One region of the Kitasatospora sp. NPDC058492 genome, then DNA from elsewhere that is predicted to be linked to it. Evidence: riboswitches for the same ligand, from Rfam matches in the RefSeq annotation. Region 1 holds a riboswitch; the other holds the start of a gene.
What was found. Region 1 has a riboswitch for cobalamin ahead of ACFWPI_RS05960 (peptidase). Riboswitches for the same ligand answer to the same signal wherever they lie in the genome.
Positions count from the first base shown of each region.

Region 2: it holds a riboswitch for cobalamin, as region 1 does, so the genes downstream of both, ACFWPI_RS36805 (ABC transporter substrate-binding protein) here and ACFWPI_RS05960 (peptidase) in region 1, are expected to answer to the same signal.

Region 1 covers NZ_JBHXMU010000006.1:33,333-38,266, reverse strand. Annotated here, with positions in the region: gene mmsB (3-hydroxyisobutyrate dehydrogenase) at 1-866, shown strand, start outside; gene ACFWPI_RS05965 (enoyl-CoA hydratase) at 863-1,639, shown strand; cobalamin riboswitch at 1,707-1,847, shown strand; gene ACFWPI_RS05960 (peptidase) at 1,947-3,020, shown strand; gene ACFWPI_RS05955 (flagellar hook-length control protein FliK) at 3,051-3,530, shown strand; gene ACFWPI_RS05950 (hypothetical protein) at 4,206-4,934, opposite strand, start outside.
Region 2 covers NZ_JBHXMU010000092.1:22,517-27,450, forward strand. Annotated here, with positions in the region: gene ACFWPI_RS36795 (type I polyketide synthase) at 1-1,481, opposite strand, end outside; gene ACFWPI_RS36800 (hypothetical protein) at 1,757-2,398, shown strand; cobalamin riboswitch at 2,518-2,723, shown strand; gene ACFWPI_RS36805 (ABC transporter substrate-binding protein) at 2,818-3,789, shown strand; gene ACFWPI_RS36810 (iron ABC transporter permease) at 3,786-4,865, shown strand; gene ACFWPI_RS36815 (ABC transporter ATP-binding protein) at 4,862-4,934, shown strand, end outside.

The sequences.
Region 1 (4,934 bases):
GCAACATGGGCGGCCCGATGGCTGCCAACCTCGCCACGGCCGGACACACCGTGACCGGCTACGACCTGGCGCCGGAGGCACTGCGGCGGGCGTCCCGGACGGAGAGCGGCGTCCGTCCGGCGCGGTCCGCGACCGAGGCGGTACGGGAGGCCGACGTCGTCATCAGCATGCTGCCGGCCGGCCGGCACGTGCTGGCCGCCTACGCGGACCTGCTGCCCGCCGCCCACCCGGGAACGCTCTTCGTCGACTGCTCCACGATCGACGTCGCGGACGCCCGGGCGGCGCACGACCTGGCCGTGAACGCCGGGCACCGGGCCGTGGAGGCGCCGGTCTCCGGCGGGGTGGTCGGTGCCACGGCCGCGAGCCTCACCTTCATGGTCGGAGCCGCCGAGCCGGACTTCGAGGCGGCTCGACCGGTGCTGGAGGCGATGGGCCGCAAGGTCGTGCACTGCGGACCCCCCGGTGCGGGGCAGGCCGCGAAGATCTGCAACAACATGATCCTGGGCATCTCGATGATCGCGGTCAGCGAGGCCTTCGTGCTCGGGGAGAGCCTCGGGCTCAGCCACCAGGCCCTCTACGACGTCGCCTCGACCGCCTCCGGCCAGTGCTGGGCGCTCACCACCAACTGCCCCGTCCCCGGACCGGTGCCGACCAGCCCGGCCAACCGCGACTACGCGGCCGGGTTCGCCGCCGCCCTGATGGCCAAGGACCTCGGCCTCGCCGCCGGGGCCGCCGACGCCGCCGGCCTGCCCACCGAACTCGGACGCAGGGCGGCACAGCTGTACGCGGACTTCGCGCAGGCCGACGACGGCGCCGGCCTGGACTTCTCGGCGATCATCACCACCCTGAGGGAGGACGGCAAGTGACCGGCTACGAGACGATCCTGGTCGAGCGCAAGGGCCGGGTGGGGCTGATCACGCTCGACCGGCCCAAGGCGCTCAACGCGCTCAACACCCTCCTGATGAACGAAGTCGCGCAGGCGGCAACGGAGTTCGACCGTGACCCGGAGATCGGCTGCCTGGTCATCACCGGCTCGGAGAAGGCCTTCGCGGCCGGCGCCGACATCAAGGAGATGCAGTCCCTCGACTTCGTCGACGCCTACCTCGGCGACTGGTTCGCCGCCTGGGACCGCTTCGCCGCGCTGCGCAAGCCCGTGGTGGCGGCGGTGGCGGGCTACGCGCTGGGCGGCGGCTGCGAGCTGGCGATGCTGTGCGACATCCTGCTGGCGGCGGACACCGCGAAGTTCGGGCAGCCGGAGATCAAGCTCGGCGTGATCCCGGGCATCGGCGGTTCGCAGCGGCTGACCCGGGCGGTCGGCAAGGCGAAGGCGATGGAACTGTGCCTGACCGGCCGGATGATGGGCGCCGAGGAGGCCGAGCGGGCCGGCCTGGTCTCCCGGATCGTCCCGGCGGACCAGCTGCTGGCCGAGGCCCTGACGGTGGCCGAGACGATCGCGGCGATGTCCACCCCGGCGGCGGTCATGCTCAAGGAGAGCGTCAACCGCTCGTACGAGACCACGCTCGCCGAGGGCGTGCGCTTCGAACGGCGCCTGTTCCACGCCACGTTCGCCACGACGGACCAGAAGGAGGGCATGGCGGCCTTCGCCGAGAAGCGCCCGCCGGAGTTCCTCAACCGCTGACGGTCCGAGCAGTTCGCGGCGCGATGTGGCGCGATGTGACGCACGAACCCTTGACCGGATCTTTTCCGTATCGCCATGATGGGCCGTCAAGTTGTGACTCCGCCGCTGGGGGAAGTCCGGTTCGAATCCGGCGCTGACCCGCAACGGTAGGCCGCCGACTCCACGTCGGCGGCGAGCCCGAGTACCCGGCGGCGGAGGTGTGTCGTCCCCTCCTCCCGTCGTGGTCTGCGGGCCGGAGCTCCGAGGGCTGCCCGGCTTGTTGCCGCCGCCCTCCGGGCCCCTGCGTGCGGGCCCGGAAAGGCCCACCGTGTCCCCGTTCCGACGCCCCCTGCGCCTCTTCGCGATACCCGCGCTCGCCCTCGCCACCGTCCTCCCGGCGGCCGCTGCCGCCCAGGCCGCGCCTGCCGCCGCGACCTCGTCCTCGACGATCCGCCCCGACGCCGCCGCGGGCGGCTGGCTCGCCCGCCAGCTCGTCGACGGCGACCACTTCGAGTCCGTCTTCAACGGGACCGCCTACCCCGACCAGGGCCTGACCATCGACGCCGTACTGGCCTTCGCCGCCTCGCGCAGCTCCGACCAGGCCGCCGCGAAGGCCACCGCCTGGCTGGCCAAGCCCGAGATCATCAGCGGCTACCTCGGCGACGGCACCACCGAGGCCTACGCCGGGGCGACCGCCAAGCTGCTGCTCGCCGTCGAGGTGCGCGGCGGGAACCCGACGGCCTTCGGCGGCGTCGACCTGCCGGCCCGCCTGCGCTCGCTCCAGACCGCCGAGGGCCGGTTCTCCGACCGCTCGCAGTGGGGCGACTACAGCAACGCCTTCGGCCAGTCCCTGGCCCTGATCGCCCTGCACCGTACGACCGGTGGCGCCCCGGCCGCGGCCGTCGACTTCCTCGCCAACAGCCAGTGCGCGGACGGCGGCTACCCGGTCGCCTTCGGCCAGGCCACCTGCACCAGCGACCCGGACGCCACCGCGCTCGCCGCCCAGGCCCTCGCCGCCACCGGCCGCACCGCCAAGGCCAACGCCGGGCTCGGCTGGCTGACCGCCCACCAGAACGCCGACGGCGGCTTCCCGGCCGCCGGGGCCGCCGCGTCCAACGCCAACACCACCGGCCTCGCCACGCAGACACTGCTCTCCGGCGGGCGCTTCGTGGCCGGCCTCAAGGGCTGGAGCAGCCTGGTCAAGCTCCAGCAGGGCTGCGCCACGGACCCGGGCGTGCGCGGGGCGGTCGCCTACGACGCGACCGGCTTCAACCCGGCCACCGGCGCCCGGGCCACCGCGCAGGCCGTCCTCGGCCTGGCCGGCACCCCGCTGGCCACCCTCTCCGCCGCCGGTGCCCGCCCGGACGCGCCCGTGCCGGCCTGCCCGGCGACCACCCGCTGACCACCCGCTGACCCCGAGAGGAGAGCTCCGATGACCGACACCCCGGCGCCCGCGCGCCCGGCCCGCCGCACCCTCGGCTCGATCGCCGCCGCCGCTGCCCTGACCGCCGGCCTGCTCGGCGCCTCCGCCGTCCAGGCCCCGAAGGCGCAGGCCGCCGCCTGCGACGGCACCACCGGCGTCACCGTCGTGGTCGACTTCACCGCCGTCGGCGGCGGTATCCAGACCGGCTGCGCACCCGGCGACCCCGCCAGCGGCCTGGCCGCGCTGACCGGCGCCGGGTTCGCGTACACCTTCCACCCGCGCTACCCGGGCTTCGTCTGCACCATCAACGCCCTGCCGACGACCTGCACCAACCCCACCGGCAGCGCCTACTGGTCGTACTGGCACGCCCAGCACGGCGGCCCCTGGTCGTACAGCAACCTCGGCGCGGGCAGCTACAACCCGGCACCCGGCGACGTCGAGGGCTGGTCCTTCGGCGCCGGCGCCCAGCCGGGCGTCACCGCGCCCTGACCTCCGGAGACACCCCGGTGCCCCGGCCCCTCCGGAAGGGGGGCCGGGGCACCGGCGGTGCGGCACGTTCGGCGCCGCCGGGCGAGCAGCACCATGGTGGCCGTCGCAGCGGTGAACAACAGGGTGTTCACCACGCTCCCGCCGGTGGTCAGCAGCCGTGGGACAAGGCAACCGCCTGGTCCCGCCAGGTCCACACCCTCGCTGTTCGACACGCCAGCTCAGCTCTCGTCCGAGCATCTCCAGGACGGCGGTGTGGCCGTTGCGTGTTTCTGAACTCAACTAATACGTAAGGAACTTGAGGCGAAGGACCCTGGTCTGCAGAAGCTGGGCGCCGGGACGTGTGAGCGGCCCCGCGTACCGGAATCGGTGCGCGGGGCCGCTGTGGGGCATCGGGTGGTTCAGCAGTGGGGCGGGTCGGGCGCGTTGTGGAATAGAACCGCACCCCGACCGCGCAGTCCAGGCCGCAAACCCGCCAGGCTCCGCCCCGATAACTCCCTTGTGCGGCGGGTGGGTTGGGTCCTGTCGGGTCGCGAAGAGGCTGGTCTGGGGCGTCGGCGTCGGGCGGTGCGGGCTCGGGCCGCCGGGGGCCCGGTGGAAGTCCCTCCGTGCACCCGGCGTGATGTGATGGCAGGTCAGCTCGCTGCTTCCGCGTCCAGGACGGCCAGGGTATCCGGATCAGTTGCCGTAGCAGAGCGAGACGGTGTCGCCGAGGTGAACGGTGGTGGCCCGGGTGGCGGTGGTGGCGGTGGTGCCGTCCAGGGTGATCTTCCAGGTGGAGGAGCCGCTGTTGGCGGTGCCGTTGATCGCGGTGACGGCGCCGGTGCCGGAGGACGGGGTGACGGCGGTGACGCAGCCGGCGGGGGTCGCGGATGCGGCGGCGTCGAGGACGTCGCCGAGGGTTGCGGTGGTGCCGGTCGGGGTGAGGGCGACGGCGCAGACCTTGAGTGCGCCGGTGCCGTCGTCGATGACCAGCGGGAGCTTGGCGGCGGTGCCGGGGACGAAGGTGGCGGTGGCGGCCCAGGCCGGCTCGCCGGCGGTGGTCGGGGCCGGCGGGGTGGCGGTGAAGCCGGCGCCGGCGACGGCGCGCAGGCCGTCGACGGAGGCGTAGGGGGAGGGGGAGGTGTCGGTGGGCAGGTACTTGAAGCCGCCGCCGGGCTTGAACTGCTGGGCGATCAGGAAGTCGACGGGGCTCTTGCCGGTGCCGCTGGTGAAGTCGGGGCCCTGGGGGTTGATGCCGCAGGCGTTGAGGCCGGAGACGGCCCAGCCGTTGGAGTCGGTGTTGACGCCGAACATGGCGTTGAAGGCGCCGGAGGCGGTGAGCTTGCCCTTGAGGAAGTTCTTGGCGGCGACGATCGCCGGGTCGGTGGCGGGGACGCCCCCGGTGCAGAGCGAGGCCATGGCGGC
Region 2 (4,934 bases), on a different contig from region 1:
AGCACCAGCCGCGGGTCCAGGCCCTCCGGGCCGGGCACCACGAAGGCGACCGGGACCTCGCCGAGGACGCCGTGCGGCAGGCCGAGGACCACGGCGTCCCGCACCCCGGGACAGCCCCGCAGGACGTGCTCGACCTCCGTGGGGTGGATGTTCTCGCCACCCCGGATGATCAGTTCGCTGACCCGGCCGGTGAGGACGAGGTGGCCGTGTTCGGCGCGCCGCCCGAGGTCCCCGGTCCGGTACCAGCCCTCGCGCAGCGCGGCGGCCGTCGCCTCCGGCTGGTCGTGGTAGCCCGTCATGAGATTCGGACCGCTGACCCAGATCTCGCCCTCGCCGCCCGCGAGGACGTCGGCCCCGCTGTCCGGATCGACGACGCGGACCTCGACCCCGGGTACCGGCAGTCCGCAGGACCCGTCGACCCGGGGGCCGTTCGGGCGGGCCACCGCGATCGCGCCGCAGGTCTCGGTACTGCCGTAGACGTCGAGCAGCGGCGCGCCGAGCGTCTCCTCCACCGCCCCGCGCAGCTCGGGCGGGCACGGCGCGCCCGCCGTGACGCAGAGCCTCAGCCCGGGCCGCGGTGCGGGGAGCGGGGTGTCCTTCGCCGAGGCCATCAACCGGTGGTACGTCGTGGGGACGCCCGCCAGGACGGTGAACGGCCCGCCGAGGGCTGCGCTCGGGGTGCGCAGCGTGCGCCACAGGTCGCCGGGCGTCAAGGCCTCACCGGGCGTGGGCAGTTCGCCGGCGATCGCGGTGCTCGCGCCGACGGCCGTGGTGCCCAGGATCGCGAGGGAGTGCCCGAAGCTGTGGAACAGCGGCAGCGGCCACAGCAGCCGGTCCTCGGAGGAGAGCCCGAAGAGCGGCGCGTAGCAGGCCGCCACCGACCACAGTGCGCTGCGCTGTGTGGAGAGCACGCCCTTGGGGCGGTGGGTGGTCCCGGAGGTGTAGAGCAGCCAGGCCGGATCGTCGAGCCCCAGATCGTCGGGGGCCGCGGGCCCGTCCCCGGTCGAGGCCGCAGCCTCGAAGAGGACGGTGCCGTCGGGGGCGTTCGAGGGGATCGGGCCCGCCCCGGTGAGCACGGTGTGCAGGCCGCGGTACGCGGCGCCGAGGCGGTGCAGCTGCGTGAGGTGCGCGGGGTCGGTGATGATGGCCGAGGCGCCGCTGTCCCGCAGGTAGTAGTCGAGTTCGTCGTCAGAGGAGCGGGGATTGAGCAGGACACCGACCGCCCCCGCCCGCAGCACGGCGAGGCAACCCTCCACCAGCTCCACGCAGTTGCCCAGGCAGAGCGCCACCCGATCCCCGCGCCGGACCCCCGCCCGCACGAACGACCCGGCCAACCGCCCGGTCCGCCGCTCCAACTCGGCGTAGCTGACGCCGCGCGAGAAGTCGTGGAACGCCACCCGCTCCGCCGACCGTTCGGCGTGCCTCTTCAGCAACTCCGGCAGCGGCCGCACCAGATCGTCATACCGCAGTTCACCACTCACGCCCCGGCTCCGACCTCTCGCCACTCGCGACCCACTCCCCCGTCGATCCCCTCCGTACCCAGTAACACACGGGCACAGACCGAGTCCTGCGGACTCGCCGCAGCTGCGCTTGCGGCCGCCGAGGAACCGCGGCACTTCGAGGCAGCAATCAGGCCTCTGACCTGCGGAAACAGCAGCTCTCCAGCCCGGGAGGGCGCGAGGGCACAGCGCCGTGGACTTTGAGCGCTGCCCCCGATACCGCCCTCCCCGTCCGGCGCCCGTGTCAGGCTGGGGGAATGCTCTCCGACTCCGCCGCCCCCAACGCCTGGCACACCCCGGCCGAACTGGCGCCGCTCGACGGCAACGAGGCCTTCCGCGGCACCGATGCCGGGACGGTGCTGGACTTCTGGCGCTACGCGATGCCCGACTTGCGAACCAACACCACCCGGGGCCTGCTCGCGGAATTCCTGGTCCACCGCGCCGTCGGCGCTGTGGCACGCAACATGGAATGGGACAGCTTCGATGTCCTGACGCCTGACGGGCTCAGGATCGAGGTCAAGACCAGCGCCTACCTCCAAGCCTGGGGGCAGCGTCAGCTGTCGGAGATTCGCTTCTCCCGGCTGCGCGGACGCACCTGGACTCCCGAGGACGGTGACGCCGCAGAGCAGTCCTACAACGCGGATGTCTACGTCTTCGCCCTCCATATCGCGCTCACCCACGCCGACTACGACCCGCTCGACATCGGCCAGTGGCGCTTCTACGTTGCTTCCCGTGCTCTCGTGGAGGCCACCGGACAGGCCAGCCTGGGCCTTGCTTCCGTACGCCGGCTGTGTGGCGAACCCGTCGACTACGAGGAGCTCGCGGTCCGGATCTCGGCCTGCTCCCTCCAGTCACCCTCAACTGGCGGAGCCACCGAAGCTGCCACCGCCACTGCGTGACAGCGCGCTGGAAAGCCGGCAGGCCGAACACACACCTCCGTCAAGGCGCTGCCGCTGCCGGCGCTTCGCGTGGCCGGTGGGCGTCCTTGAGCCGGTCAGCACCGACCTGACCACGCCTGATACCTTGCCATCGCCGTGGTGTACGGGAAACCGGTCTGAGTCCGGTGCGGCCCTCGCCACTGTTGCCGCGGAGTTCCGCGGCCCTCGCTGACCGGCTTTTCCAGCGGTCAGGGCCACTGGGCGGGCTGGAAGAGCCGTCCGGGAAGGTCGGCTGCGGCGTGTTGATGCGGAAGCCAGGAGACCGGCCACGGCGCGACATGTTCCACGAGGGTTTTGGAGAACACGTGCCCAGCGGTCTGCTGTATCCGTTTCGATCGATATGTTCCGTTCGTCCCACAGGTCCGATACGTGTCGGCCGGGTGGTCGCGGCCGTCCTGTTCACCGGCGCGCTCGGGGCTTGCACCGGCGCCCCCGCGCCCGCCACGTCCGGCGGGGCGGCCGGAAGTGCCGCGCCGGTGAGCGTGGACAACTGCGGGACGACCGTGACGGTCGGCGCGCCGCCCGCCCGGCTGGTGACGCTCAACGAGGGTGCCACCGAGGTGGCCCTGTCCCTCGGCCTGCAGTCCCGCATGGCCGGTACCGCCTACCTCGACGATTCCGTCCCGGAGAAGTGGAAGGCGGCCTACGACTCCGTCCCGGTGCTCTCCAAGGACTACCCGACGAAGGAGAAGCTCCTCGCGGCCCGTCCCGACTTCCTGTACGCCTCCTACTCCAGCGCGTTCACCGACAAGGTCGCGGGCAGCCGGGACGAGCTGCGCGGCCAGGGCATCCCGTCGTACCTGTCCCCGTTCGGCTGCTCGGACAAGAGCCAGGTGCCGCCGACGACCTGGCAGGCGGTGTGGGGTGAACTGAACGACGTCGCCGAGGTCTTCGGTGTCACGGAGCGGGCCGCCGCGATCCAGCAGCAGCAGGAGCAGCAGCTCGCCCAGTTCACGGCGACGGCCGCGGGCAAGGGTCTGAAGGTCCTGTGGTACGACTCGGACACCAAGTCGCCGTTCGTCGGTGCCGGCCACGGCGGACCTCAGCTCGTGCTCGATGCCGTGGGCGCCCGCAACGTCTTCGGGGACCTGCCCGGTGGCTGGCAGAACGTGAGCTGGGAGAAGGTCGTCGCGGCGGACCCGGACGCCATCGTGGTCGCGGACGCCGGCTGGGACACCGCCCAGTCCAAGATCGACTACTTGGAGAACGACCCGGTGCTGAGCAAGCTCACCGCCGTGCAGCGCAAGGCTTTCGTGGTGGTGCCGTTCTCGGAGTCGACTCCCGGCGTGCGGCTCGCCGACGGTGCCGCCCGGGTGTCCGCAGGGCTGGGCCAGCTGCACCCGGGTTCATGACCACCGAACCCCGCCCCGTCGTGCGGCCCTCCGGTCCGGGCCGCGCGACGGCGGCCCTGGCCATCGGTGCGGCCCTGCTGCTGACCACCGTGCTCCTCGGCCTGGCCGTGGGCTCGCAACCCGAGCCGGTCCGGACGGTGATCGATGTCGTGGCGCGCCGTCTCGGGCTGGGCGGCCAGCACGTCACGCTGCTGGACGACCAGATCGTCTGGCAGTTGCGGCTGCCCCGGGTTCTGGGAGCGGCTGCCACCGGCGCAGGCCTCGCGGTCTGCGGCGCGGTGCTGCAGACGCTGACCGGGAACGACCTGGCCGATCCCTTCCTGCTCGGGATCTCCGACGGAGCCGCCGCAGGCGCGGTCACCGTGATCGTCCTCGGCGTCGGCGTGACCGGCGCCGTGGGCACCGGCGCGGTGGCGACGGCGGCCTTCGCCGGTGCCCTGCTCGCCGCCGCCGTCGTCCTGGCACTGGCCGGCGCCCGCACCCGGTCCCTACCGACCACCCGGACCGTGCTCGCCGGCATCGCGGTGGGGCAGATGTGCGGGGCCTACACCTCGTTCGTCGTGCTGGTCCTCGGGGACCGCAACGCGGCGCGCGGTGTCATGGAGTGGACGCTCGGCTCGGTCGCCGGCGTGCGCTGGCCCACCGCCGTCTTCCTGACCGCGGTCGCGCTGGTCGGCGTCACGGTCCTGGCCTCCTCGGCCCGCGACCTGGACGCCTTCGCCTTCGGCGAGACCGCCGCCCGCTCCCTCGGCGTCCACGTCGAGCGCACCCGCTGGCTCCTCGTCGCCACCGCCGCGCTGGTGACCGCGTGCCTGGTCGCCAACACCGGCGTCATCGGGTTCCTCGGCCTGGTCGTACCGCACGTGGTCCGACTGGTCTGCGGCCCGCGCCACGCCCTCCTGCTGCCCGTGTCGGCACTGGTGGGTGCGTCCCTCCTGGTGGGCAGCGACATCGTGGCGCGCTCGGTCCTGCCCGACCGGGAGATCCCCGTCGGCGTCATCACGGCCGGACTCGGAGCGCCCTTCTTCGCCTGGCTGCTGTGGCGCCAGGGGCGGGCCGAGGGGGGACCGCAGTGACCGTGACGCCGCCCGCCGAGCTGCGCGCGGAGGAGCTCCGCGTGCGCATCGGCGGAGCCACGCTGCTGG